Regions from separate parts of the Delftia tsuruhatensis genome, predicted to be linked through region 1. Evidence: riboswitches for the same ligand, from Rfam matches in the RefSeq annotation. Region 1 holds a riboswitch; the other holds the start of a gene.
What was found. Region 1 has a riboswitch for glycine ahead of L1Z78_RS02405 (D-amino acid dehydrogenase). Riboswitches for the same ligand answer to the same signal wherever they lie in the genome.

Region 1 (6,631 bases):
GCCCGCCAGCCGCGCGTGCTGTCGGAACGCTCGCAGGCCTTCAACGCCATCATGTATGCGCCGGGCGGCCTGTCGCGCCCCGAGCGCGAGGTCGCGGCCACGGCCGTCTCGCGTTCCAACGGCTGCGTCTACTGCGCCTCGGTCCATGCCCAGCGCTTCGAGCAGCTGGCCAAGCGCAACGATGTGATGGCCCAGATGTTCGACGACCCGGACACGGCCGGCACCAATGCCCGCGAGCGCGCCATCATCCAGTCCTCGCTGGCACTGACGCGCGCACCCGGCAGCTTTGGTGCCGCCCAGCTGCGGCCGCTGCGCGATGCCGGCCTCACCGACCAGGAAATCCTGGACATGCTGCATTCGGCCGCCCTGTTCGGCTGGGCCAACCGCCTGATGCTGAACTTGGGCAAAGAGGTGTATCTGAACACCCCCTGAGCCGCTGCGCGGCTTCCCCCGTGGCTCGGCACCTCTCTACTCGCTACCGCGAGGGAGGGGGAAGACACCCTCGCTTTGGGCCCGCCAGTTTTTGGACCGCGCCTCAGTACACATCCCTGCGGTAGCGGCCTTCGACGATGAGGTCTTCGACGGCCGTGGCGCCGAGCACTTCGGCCAGCGCGGCGTCCACGCCGGCGGCCATGCCGTCGGCGCTGCCGCAGACGTAGAGCACGGCGCCGTCGGCGATCCAGCGGCGCAGGGGTTCGGCGGCGTCCAGCAGGGCGTCCTGCACGTAGCGGCGCTCGGCCTGGTCGCGCGAGTAGACGAAGTCCGCGCGTTCGAGCTGGCCGGCCGCCAGCCAGCCCGAGGCCTCGGCCTCGCAAAAGCCGTCGTGGGCGCGCTGGCGTTCGCCGAACAGCAGCCAGTTGCGATGCCGCCCGGCACGCAGGCGCGCCAGCAGGTGGCCGCGCAGGCCCGCATAACCCGAGCCGTTGCCGATGAACAGGGCTGGCGCATCGCCATCGTCGCTGGGCGCGAAGGCCTTGTTCTCGACCAGGCGCAGGGACACGGACGCCCCCAGCGGCGCATGGAACGTGAGCCATCCCGAGGCCAGGCCCAGGCCCGCGTCGTGGCGCACCTGGCGCACCAGCAGTTGCACATGGCCGTCCTGCGGCAGCGAGGCGACCGAGTAGCTGCGCGGCGCCAGCGCCCGGAGCGCATCGGCCACGGCCTGGGGCGCGGTGCCCGCAGCGAATTCACCGGGCAGGGGCAGCACGCTGGACGCCAGCGCCTCGCGCAATGGCATGGACTGCCCTCGCCAGCGCACCACGGCCATGCCGTCGCAGGCCTGGCGCAGCAGCCAGGCATCGACCATCTCGGGAGCATGGCGTGGCAGGACCTCGACCAGGGCGCCGGCCTGCCACGCGGGAACCGCGCCTTCGGGCGGGGCCAGCCGCAGCGTGTACAGGCCCGCGCCCTGGCTGCCGGGATTGCAGTGCTCGCGCGCCTGCAGCCGCCATGGCAAGAACACGGGTGCCACCGCCTCGGGCGGCCCGGACACGCCGGGCTCCACGCCAAAATGCCCTGCCAGCGCCTGCTGCCAGGCGCTCCAGGCGGCGGCATCCTCGCCATCCATTTCGATCAGCGGAAACACCGGCTGCGCGCCCAGGCGGCGCAGCTGGTGGTCCAGCGCATGGCCGAAGCCGCAAAAGGCCGCGTACTGCCGTTCGCCCAGCGCCAGCAGGCCGTACTGCAGCTGCGGCAGGGCAGATCCCGAGGCCGCGCCCAGCAGGCGCGCGAAGCGGCGCGCGGCATCGGGCGGGTCGCCTTCGCCAAAGCTGCTGGCCACGAAGAGCACGCGCCGGTGGTGGCGCAATTGCTCGGCATCGAGCCGGGCCACGGACTGCAGCGTCGCGGCCAGCCCCGCGCCGCGCAATGCGGCCACCGTGGCCACGGCCAGCCGTTGCGCATGGCCGGCCTGGCTGGCGAAGGCCACCAGCACGGCATCCTGGCCGGCAGGCGGGATGGCCGCGCCCTGCGCCAGCGCCTGGTGCTCGCGCGCCACGGCGCGCGCCTTGCGGCGGCGGTCCAGGTAGAGCATCCATCCCGTGATGGCGAACAAGGGCATGACCAGCGAGGCCAGCGTCATGACGATGCGCCCCGGGAGGCCGAAGTAGGTGCCCATGTGCAGCGGATAGATGGCCCCCACGGCGCGCCGCCCCGTGGGCAGGTCGGCATGGCGCTCGTCGCGCTGCACGGTGCCGTCTGGCAGCAGGGCCATCTGGTTGCGGGCGCGCTCGTGGGCGGCATCGGCATCCAGCCAGCTGATCTGCAGCGGCTGGCCCGCGCGTTCGGGCAGGCGCAGCTGCGCCAGTGTCCAGCCCCGGGCCACGTGTTCGAAGCCAGCCCAGCCTGGGCCGATGTCCACGGGCTGCGTGGCGGCCGGCTCCGGCCTCGGGCCGCCGCGCGCAGCGGCTTGCGCGGGCGCGGCAGCGCGCGGCGGAACGCCGGCCCAGCCATCCACCGTGCTGCGCACCACGCCGAAGGCCCAGTACATGCCCGTGAGCGTGAACACCACGTAGGCCACCAGCGCCCAGGTGCCCAGCACCGAATGCAGGCCCCACAGGAAGGAGCGGCCCTTGAGCGCCGGATCGAAGGTCAGCCAGGCGCGCCAGGACAGCGGCCGGCGCGGCCAGCGCAGGTACAGGCCCGACAGCGACAGCATCAGCAGCAGGCCGGCCAGCGTGCCCGTGACGGGCTTGCCGTCGTCGCGCGGCAGCAGCAGCCAGCGGTGCAGGCGCTCCACCCATCCGAAGAACTCCGCGCCCTGCTGCCCGGGCAACTGCGCGCCCGTGTAGGGATCGACGAAGACGGTCTGGCCCCGGCGCTGGCCGGCCGCCGGCTTGAAGGCCACCTGGGCCGAGCGCCCAGGCTCGGCAAACACGGTGATGCGCTGGACCGCGCGCTGCTCGCCGGCTTCGCGCAGCGCGGCCACGATCTGCGGCGGCGCCAGCGCTACGGCCTCGCGCACGGGCACCGAGGCCGTGCCGGGATTGAGCCAGTCCAGGATCTCCTCGTGGAATGAAAATACCGCGCCCGACAGGCCGATGACGATGAGCACCGTGCCGGCCGTGATGCCGACGAACCAGTGCAGCTGGAACCAGATTTTCTTGAAGCGCATGAAACAGGCCGGCGACGGGAGACTGGCAGCGGACAGGGAGTGCACGGCACCCGTGCCTCGGCCCCATGGACGCGGGGAGCCGATCAGCGCGCGATTCTAAATCGTTCTCATTCATGGCCTGTGGCATGCCAACCGTTGGCCCGGATGCCGGCCTGGGGTTTTCGCCTAGGCTGGCACCCTGAGGCCAGCGCCTAGAATCGCCAGCAGCAGGAGAGCAGGCGGGTGCCGCGGCATCCGCCTCACCGAAGGCGCAAACTCCCATACACGCTCAGGTACCGTACTGCGAACACATCATGCCGTCTGGAGAGTCGCCGCCCGCAAGGTACGGCGCACCGAAGGAGCAAGCCCCGTCCCCATGGACGGCGGTGAATCTCTCAGGTACCAAGGACAGGGGGAGCGGCAGCTGCGTCACGACGGACGCCGGCTGCTTGCCATGCCCATCAAGCATCCAGCCTCCGTGTGACCGGCACATGCCTTTGAAAGGGCATCGTCATGCGCGTCATCGTTCTCGGAGCCGGCCTGCTCGGCACCACCTCGGCCTACTATCTGCAATCCCTGGGTCACGAAGTGACCGTCATCGACCGCCAGGCCTCGCCGGGCGCCGAGACCAGCTTCGCCAACGGCGGACAGATCTCGGTCAGCCATGCCGAGCCCTGGGCCAATCCCGGCGCGCCGTTCAAGCTGCTGGGCTGGCTGGGCCGCGAGGACGCCCCGCTGCTGTTCCGCCTGCGCGCCGACATGCGCCAGTGGCTCTGGGGCCTGTCCTTCCTGCGCAACTGCACGCCGGCGCGCACGCGCCACAACATCCGGCAGATCGTGCGCCTGGGCACCTACAGCCGCGATGCCCTGCGGCAGCTGCGCGCCGACACCGGCCTGCAGTACGAGCAGCGCACCCAGGGCATCCTGCACTTCTACACCAACGCCCGCGAGTTCGAAGGGGCGCTCAAGCCCACCGAGCAGATGCAGGCCCTGGGCTGCGACCGCCGCCTGATCGATGTCGACGAGGCCGTGCGCCTGGAACCCGCCCTGGCCCAGGTGCGCGAGCGCATCGCGGGCGCCACCTACACGGCGCAGGACGAATCGGGCGACGCCAACCTCTTCACGCGCGAGCTGGCCCGCATCGCCGCCACCACCGGCGTGCGCTTTCTCCACGGCCACCACATCACGGCACTGCGCACCACGGGCGCGGGCGCCAGCCGCCATATCGACCATGTGGAAGTCACCAATGCCGACGGCCGCTACGAACGCATCCAGGGGGACGCCTACGTGCTGGCCCTGGGCTCGTTCAGCCCGCTGCTGGCGGCACCGCTGGGCCTGCGCCTGCCCATCTATCCGGCCAAGGGCTACTCCGTGACCCTGCCCGTGCTGGATGCCGCCAAGGCCTACCAGGTCAGCCTCACCGACGACGAGTTCAAGCTGGTGTTCTCGCGCTACACGGGCGCGCAGGGCGACCGGCTGCGCATCGCAGGCACGGCCGAGTTCAACGGCTATGACCGCAACCTCGATCCCGTGCGCTGCGAGGCCATCGTGCGGCGCGTGCAACAGCTGTTCCCTGGCGCCGGCGACGCCAGCCAGGCCCGGTACTGGAGCGGCCTGCGCCCCGCCACACCGAGCAACGTGCCGCTGATCGGCCGTTCGCCGGTCGCCAACCTGTTCCTGAACACAGGCCACGGGACGCTGGGCTGGACGCATGCCTGCGGCTCGGGCCTGGCGCTGGCCGAGCTGGTCAGCGGCCGACGCCCGGCCGTGGATTTCGATTTCCTCGGGGTGCAGGCACTGGAACCGGCACCCGGTGCGGGCGCCGCGCGTCCGCGTGCCATCTGAGACCTGCTGACGCCGCTACGCCGTGAATACCGTCAACACACCTGCGAAGCGGTGCAGGCGCGCGTCCATGATCTCGGCCTCGGCCACGAAGCCGATCAGCGGCACGTCGCCCAACGCGTGGCGCAGGGTGCGCAGTTCGGCATCGGGGCCTCCGAACAGGCCGCCACCGCGGCCCCGGCAGCTGATGTAGATGGCGCCGCGGATGGGCGGCTGCGATGGCTCCGGCGCCTGGCCGTCGCCGGGCTCCGCCGCATCGCGCAGCGCCGCGCCCAGCTGCAGCAGTTCCTGGCGTGCGACCTGGGCCTGGCGGCGACAGAAGATCACGGAATGCCCGGCCTCCACGGCGCAGGACAGGGCCACGCCCTGGCGCAGCGGATCCAGGCCGACCAGGGTCAGCACCTGGGCCTCTTCCGTCAGCACGCCATGGGCCATGCCCCGGCCCGGCGGCGCAATCGCCGCCAGCGTGGTGCGCACCGTGGTCAGCGCGGGCTGCCAGTCGCTGCCTTCCAGCTCCACGCCCAGCAACTGCAGCAGGCGCTGCAGTGCCGGGTCCCCATCCAGGCCGGTGACCAGGGCGCCACGCGCCTCGGTGATCTCCAGGCCCTCGCCCAACGGCACGCAGCCCTGGGCCATGCCCGTGATGCAGGGCACGGCGGAGCCGAAGGCCACGCCGGAGAAACCGCCCCGGAAGATTCCACGGGCATCGCCCTGCTGCGCGTGCAGCTCTTCGGTGCGGCAGGCGATCTGCACGCCTTCGACGCCGTCATCCCCGCCGCTGCCCAGGCCACCGAACAGCAGACCGGACTCGGTGCGCTCGGACAGCTCGTACAGCAACTCCGCCAGTTCCGGCTGACCACCCTCGGCATGAACCAGCGCGCAGCGGGCCGTGAAGCCGGCCTCCCCGCCCGGCGCGTGCAGCGGTGCCAGGCCGGAGTACAGCCGGTAGTGGGCCGCCGGCACATCGAGCAGCATCACCGCGAGCGCGGGCCCGGACTGGTATTCATGGGACATGGCCAGCACGCCGCCGGCCGAGCAACCGGCCCAGTCCGCCACATGCGGCAACGCCCGGGCCAGATGCTGGAGCAGCGCACGTGCGTGCGCCGCATGTTCATGGGACAGGTACACCAGGCCCAGCCGGGGCCGCTGCGCGTGGTCCGGCCCTGACAGCTGCGCGCGCAGCTGGCGCAGCACCGCATCGGCGGCGACGCGCCAGTCGGCATGGCTGGCATGGCCTACAGGAAACAAAGACATTCCCACCTTCTTTCTGCGCTTGCCGGAAACCGGCCTGCGGCCGGCACGGGCCTTGCGTCCATGGGTCCGCCCCCGTTCAACGCGACGGCCGGCCCTTGGCCGCGGCCTTGCCGGCAGCCGGGGCCCTGGCTGCCGTCTTTGCAGAGCTCTTGCGGGCCGCGGCCTTGGCGGGCGCCGCAGCCCTGGCCGCCGTCTTCGCGGGCTCCGCCTTGGGCTCCTTCTTGGGTGCCGTCGACTTGCCCGCCTGCACCGCCTGCGCCGCCTGCGCCGCGAAGGCACCTGCCTGGGCCGTCATGCGCTCCATGGTCGCCTTGGCCAGGTCCCCGGCCATGCCGGTGGCCCGCTGGGCGGCCGCCACGGCTTCCGGGGCCAGCGGCTCGGCCATGGCCTTGGCCGCGATCTGCTGGAACTGCTGGGTCAATGCGCCCCACCACTGCATGGCCT
Region 2 (6,631 bases), 2.0 Mb from region 1:
TTTATCCTCGGCGACTCACTGTGAAGCCGTCAGGGAGCCAACGCAGCAAGGAATTGAGGATCGGCGTACACCTTGCGCAACAATTCCCGCACAAGTTGAGGATAGGCAGCCTGTCCTGCAGGAATGGCTACAGCGCCCATGAAGCTGGACTCGAAGCTAGTCTCTGCCTTGTAGGTCTTCTTGAGCCGCTGCTCTCCGCTGCGCAAAACCCGAAGCTCAATCTCCATCACACCCGAACCCATGCTGAAACCGCGAATATCGATATCGTTAGCAAGAATCTTCGCGTCAATCTGAGTTTGCGACTGGGGATCGTAGGCGGAGATCTCCTTCAGGTCCTGAACCAGCGCCTCTTCCAGATACTTGGAAAATGTGCCGCTAGCCGAATTAAGAGGCGTTCCACGCAAGGAGAGGTTGTTGACCTGGGCAGCAGGATCCGTCGGCTCCACCTTCAGAACATTGGCGGAGCCCGGCTTGGCCGCCTTCAATTGCTCCAGGGCTGCGTAGTCCGCACCGTAAGGCGGGGCTTTCAGTTGGGCACACCCCGTAGCCAGAACCGCCACCGCGCAGATTGCAAAAACGCGAACGTAGGACACGAACATTTTTCTCTCACCCTTAGGATTATTTGAAGGACGAGAATGTAATGCAAAGTAACCACTTCGCTTCAGAATATTCCTAAGAAGTGGCTTCTTTCAGACGCGTCTTATGAACGTATACGACCGCGCACCATCATGCAGACCGCACGCTGGATAGAAGCCTTCTCAACCCACCCCCCTCAGCAACTGCTTCTGTATCTTCCCGCTGGCCGTCTTGGGCAGGGCTTCGCGGAAGTGGTAGCGGCGCGGGCGCTTGTAGGCGGCCAGCCGGTCGCCGTGGACCAGGAAGGCATCCAGCGCCTCGGCCGTGGGCGCTGCACCGGGCCTGGCGACCACATGGGCCGCGACGATCTGGCCCCAGCGCTCGTCGGCCTCGCCGATGACGGCGACCTCCAGCACATCGGCATGCTCGACCAGGGCGTCCTCCACCTCGCGCGGATAGACGTTCTCGGCGCCGGAATTGATCATGTAGTCGATGCGGTCGCGGATCCACAGATGGCCATCATCGTCGATGTGGCCCAGGTCGCCCGTGTGGTACCAGCCATGGGCCAGGGCACGCGCGTTGGCATCGGGTCGGTTGAGGTAGCCGGCCATCATGCAGGGGCCGCGCACCAGGATCTCGCCGACCTCGCCGGGCAGGCAGGCCTCGGCCGGATCGGTGGGTGCGTTGTCCTCGCGCACACGCGCCACGATGAGGTCATGGCCCATGGAGGGCAGCCCGGCCGAGCCCGCATGCGAGAGCTGCTCGCGCGGCGGCAGGATGGACATGCAGGGCCCCATCTCGGTGGTGCCGTAGACCTGGACCAGGTCGCTGCCGACCTTGCGCGTCCATTCGCGGATCAGGTGCGGCGCCATGGAGGCGCCGCCGTACTCCACCAGCCGCAGCGCGGGCGCCTGTTGCGGCGAGGCCAGAGGGTCGGCCAGCAGCATGGTGATCATGGTCGGAGCCGCGAAGAAGAACGTCACGCGCTCCTCGCGGATCAGGCGCCAGGCCTCGGCCACATCGAAGCGGCGCAGCAGCACTTGGGTGGCACCGGCCTGCAGGCGCGGCAGGAAGCTGGTGTGCAGCTCGGCCGTGTGGTTGAGCGGCGCCATGGCCAGGCCCACGTCGTCGCGCGTGAACTGCATGGTCTGGTGCATGAGGGCGTTGTGCGCCAGCTTGCTGCGGTGCGTGTGCAGCACGCCCTTGGGCCGGCCCGTGGTACCGCTGGTGTACATGAGGATGCAGGGGTCGTTCTCCCGCACCTGTGCCTGTGGTGGCGCGCTGCTGCGGCCGCGGGCCAGGGCCGACAGGCGCTGCGTGGCCCAGATGGGCAGGGCATCGGTCTGCGCATCGTCGGCGAAGATCCAGTGCGCGGGGCTGCCGCCGCCGTCGGCCTTGAGCAGGGCCTGGGCACGGGCGACGGTCTCGCTGCCCTCGGCCTCGAAGACCAGGGCGCGGGCGCCGCCGTCCTGGAGGATGAAGGCCAGCTCCTGCGGCGCCAGCCGATAGTTGACGGGGTTGAAGATGGCGCCCAGGCGGGCGGCCGCCAGCATGGTGAAGACGAAGGCAGGCGTGTTGTAGAGGAAGGCCGCGACCACGTCGCCATGGCCGATGCCCAGATCGGCCAGGCCATGGGCATGGCGATTGACCTCGGCATCCAGCTGCGCATAGGTCCAGGCCCGGCGCTCGCCCCCTTCCCAGGCCACCAGGGCCTCCTTGTTCGACAGATAACGGGCCGGCCAGGCCAGTGTGTCTCCCAGCGTCTGCTGCATGTGCGCTTCTTTCTTCCCGCTCACGAGATTCATATAACGATGCATCTCAATGTAGGAGATTTTTTAGACAGTTATGCAATTTGCAAATACCTCCATGCAAGGAAAACGCCGCAGCCCGCGGAAATCCCGCAGCAGCGCATGCGCCGTGCACGGCTAGAATGCGCCGGTCAGGAGAGAGTGCCCGCCCGGCCGCCACGGTCGCAGGCAGCGGCACCGCCGAAGGCGCAGGGTTCGCTCCGAACGCTCAGGCAAAAGGACTGGCACCGCCTGCCGCCACGGTCGCAGGCGTTCCTTGCTGGAGAGAGATGCAGTGCACGGCGGCGTGCCCATCCACCGAAGGAGCAAGCCCCACGCCCGGAAGGTGCGGGTGAATCTCTCAGGTAAAGCGGACAGCAGGGCAGGACATCCCGGCATGCCGGGATGGCGTATTGCCTTGCCACTTGCCCGAAGAGAGACCCTCCTTGACCGCTGCCGCCCCCACCCCCGACCTGCTCAAGACCCCGCTGTCCGCCCTGCACCAGGAGCTGGGCGCACGCATGGTGCCCTTCGCCGGCTACTCCATGCCCGTGCAGTACCCGCAAGGCCTGATGGCCGAGCACCTGCACACACGCCAGGCAGCCGGCCTGTTCGACGTCTCCCACATGGGCCAGATCAGCCTGCGCGGCCCGGATGCCGATGCGGCGCTGGAATCGCTGCTGCCCATGGACGTCCTGGGCCTGGGCGAGCACCGCCAGCGCTACGGCCTGCTGCTCGATGACGCGGGCGGCATCCTCGACGACCTGATGTTCGTGCGCCGCGAGGACGACCTGTTCCTCGTCGTCAACGGCGCCTGCAAGAACGAGGATCTGGCGCACATCCAGGCCCGTATCGGCCAGCGCTGCGAGATCGTGCCGCAGTTCGACCGGGGCCTGCTGGCCTTGCAGGGCCCGCAGGCCGCTGTCGCGCTGGAGCGCCTGCTGCCGGACACGGCTGGCCTGGTCTTCATGACGGGCGGCCATTTCGAATGGAGCGGGGCCGAGCTGTACATCACGCGCAGCGGCTATACCGGCGAGGACGGCTTCGAGATCTCGGTGCCGGCCGAGGCCGCCGAGGCACTGGCCCGCGCGCTGCTGACCCAGCCCGAGGTCCGGCCCGTGGGCCTGGGCGCGCGCAATTCGCTGCGCCTGGAAGCCGGCCTGTGCCTGTACGGCAACGACCTGGACACGACGACGACACCGGCCGAAGCCGCGCTGAACTGGGCGGTGCAGAAGGTGCGCCGCATCGGCGGCGAGCGCGAAGGCGGCTTTCCCGGCGCCGCCACCGTGCTGGCCCAACTGCAGTCGCCCGAGCTGCTCACGCGCAAGCGCGTGGGCCTGGTGGCACTGGAGCGCGTGCCCGTGCGCGAGGGCACCGAACTGCAGGACGCCAGTGGCCGCAAGGTCGGCACCGTCACCAGCGGCCTGCTGTCGCCCACGCTGAACCAGCCCATCGCCCTGGCCTATGTGGAGCCGGCCAGCGCTGCCACAGGCACCACGCTGCAGGCCATGGTGCGCGGCAAGGCCGTGCCCATGCAGGTGCAGGCTACGCCTTTCGTCGCCCCCCGTTACCACCGAGGTTGAGGACGGCCTGCGCACCGGAGGCGGTGTCCGGTTCCCGCGGATTCGGTTTTCCCGCCGCCGCATGCCGCTACAGTGCGCACTGACCTTTCTCAAACCGCCTTTCACAGGTTTTTTCCAGTTTCCATCCGGAGCAAATCATGAGCATCCAGTATTCCAAGGACCACGAGTGGATCAACGCCGCCAATCCTGACGCGGCCATCGTCGGCATCACCGTCCATGCGCAGGACGCGCTGGGCGACGTGGTCTTCGTCGACCTGCCCGCCGTGGGCGCCAGCTTCAACCAGGGCGACGTGGCCGGCGTGGTCGAATCCGTCAAGGCCGCCGCCGACGTCTACATGCCCGTCAGCGGCGAGATCGTCGAGGTCAACGAAGCCCTGCGCGACGACCCATCCCTGGCCAACAGCGATCCGCTGGGCGCAGGCTGGTTCTTCAAGGTCAGGCTCAGCGATGCCGGCCAGCTGGCCGGCCTGCTCGACGAAGCGGCCTATACCGCCTTCGCGCAGAACGCCTGATGGCGCCACGGGCACCCCTGGTGCCCGTCTTTCTTCAGGCGGGTGCGCCCGGCGCGGCCGACGCACCCGCCACCCTCAGCTTTTGAGACAGGTCCCTCCATGCTGATGTCCTCCACCCAGCCCCTTGCAGCCCTCGAAAACGCCACCGAATTCGTGGCCCGCCATATCGGCATCGCCCCCGAAGACGAGGCCCACATGCTCAGCGCCATCGGTGCCGCCTCGCGCGACGCGCTGATCGATGCCATCGTGCCGCCCACCATCCGGCGCCACCAGCCCATGGCGCTGCCGCCCGCCGCCACCGAAGCCCAGGCACTGGCGGAACTGAAGGCGCTCGCGGGCCGCAACCAGCTGCTCAGGAGCTTCATCGGCCAGGGCTACCACGGCACGCACACGCCGGGCGTCATCCTGCGCAACATTCTCGAGAACCCCGCCTGGTACACGGCCTACACGCCCTATCAGGCCGAGATCTCCCAAGGCCGCATGGAGGCCCTGGTCAACTTCCAGACCATGGTCTGCGACCTGACGGCCATGCCCATCGCCAACGCCTCCATGCTGGACGAGGCCACGGCCGCCGCCGAGGCCATGACGCTGGCCAAGCGCTCCGTCAAGAGCAAGAGCAACCGTTTCGTGGTGGCGGGCGATGCCCACCCCCAGACCATCGAGGTCATCCAGACGCGGGCCGCGCCGCTGGGCATCGAGGTGCTGCTGGCCAACTCGCTGGAGGAATGGAACCAGCTGATGGACGGCGAGTACTTCGCCGTGCTGGCCCAGTACCCGGCCACCAGCGGCCGCATCGACGATCTGCGCGCCGACGTGGACAAGGCCCATGCAAAGCAGGCCGCCTTCATCGTGGCCACCGACCTGCTGGCCCTGACCCTGATCACGCCGCCCGGCGAATGGGGGGCCGACATCGTGGTGGGCACCACCCAGCGCTTCGGCATGCCCATGGGTGCGGGCGGCCCGCACGCTGCCTTCATGGCCTGCCGCGACGAATTCAAGCGCTCCCTGCCCGGCCGCCTGGTCGGCGTGAGCGTCGATGTCCACGGCAAACCCGCCTACCGCCTGGCCCTGCAGACCCGCGAGCAGCACATCCGCCGCGAGAAGGCCACCTCCAACATCTGCACGGCCCAGGTGCTGCCCGCCGTCGTGGCCAGCATGTACGCCGTCTACCACGGCCCCGAGGGCCTGGAGCGCATCGCCCGCCGCGTGGCCTCGTACACGGCCATCCTGGCGCGCGGCCTGGCCGAGCTGGGCGCGCCGCTGCGCGAGGTGCCCAGCTTCGACACGCTGAGCCTGCACACCGGTGCGGCCACCCAGGCCATTGCCGCCCGCGCGCGCTCGCTGGGCGCCAACCTGCGCGTGTACTTCGGCGAATACCTGTGCATCTCGCTGGACGAGACCACCACGCGCGCCGATGTCGAGCTGCTGTGGAAGATCTTCGCCAAGGATGGCCAGGCCCTGCCCGGCTTCGCGGCCTTCGAGAAGGGCGTGGAGCCGCTGATTCCAGACGGCCTGCGCCGCACCAGCGCCTTCCTCACGCATCCGGTGTTCAATACCCACCGCTCCGAGACCGCCATGCTGCGCTACATCCGCCAGCTGTCGGACAAGGACCTGGCACTGGACCGCAGCATGATCCCGCTGGGCTCCTGCACCATGAAGCTCAATGCGACCAGCGAGATGATCCCCATCACCTGGCCCGAGTTCGCCCAGGTGCACCCGTTTGCCCCGGCCGACCAGCAGCAGGGCTATGCGGAACTGGACCGCCAGCTGCGCGACTGGCTGTGCCAGGCCACGGGCTATGCGGGCATCAGCCTGCAGCCCAACGCCGGCAGCCAGGGCGAGTACGCCGGCCTGCTGGCCATCAAGGGCTGGCATGCCAGCCGGGGCCAGTCCCACCGCAATGTCTGCCTGATTCCCAGCAGCGCCCACGGCACCAATCCGGCCAGCGCACAGATGGTGGGCATGCAGGTGGTGGTCACCGCCTGCGATGCCAACGGCAATGTGGACATGGCGGACCTGGCGGCCAAGTGCGAGCAGCACAGCGCCAACCTCGCCTGCATCATGATCACCTACCCGAGCACGCACGGTGTGTTCGAGACCCAGGTCAAGGAGCTGTGCAAGCTGGTGCATGACCATGGCGGGCGCGTCTACGTGGACGGCGCCAACATGAACG

Region 2: linked by a shared signal. The riboswitch ahead of gcvT (glycine cleavage system aminomethyltransferase GcvT) and the one ahead of L1Z78_RS02405 (D-amino acid dehydrogenase) in region 1 are both predicted to bind glycine.

What each region holds. Positions count from the first base shown of each region.
Region 1 covers NZ_LR813084.1:515,284-521,914, reverse strand. The annotation lists gene L1Z78_RS02415 (CMD domain-containing protein) at 1-432, shown strand, start outside; gene L1Z78_RS02410 (PepSY domain-containing protein) at 536-3,112, opposite strand; glycine riboswitch at 3,403-3,513, shown strand; gene L1Z78_RS02405 (D-amino acid dehydrogenase) at 3,605-4,936, shown strand; gene L1Z78_RS02400 (FIST signal transduction protein) at 4,952-6,187, opposite strand; gene L1Z78_RS02395 (PhaM family polyhydroxyalkanoate granule multifunctional regulatory protein) at 6,264-6,631, opposite strand, start outside.
Region 2 covers NZ_LR813084.1:2,511,175-2,517,805, reverse strand. The annotation lists gene L1Z78_RS11350 (hypothetical protein) at 30-599, opposite strand; gene L1Z78_RS11345 (fatty acid--CoA ligase) at 759-2,348, opposite strand; glycine riboswitch at 2,507-2,618, shown strand; glycine riboswitch at 2,634-2,751, shown strand; gene gcvT (glycine cleavage system aminomethyltransferase GcvT) at 2,810-3,946, shown strand; gene gcvH (glycine cleavage system protein GcvH) at 4,084-4,458, shown strand; gene gcvP (aminomethyl-transferring glycine dehydrogenase) at 4,558-6,631, shown strand, end outside.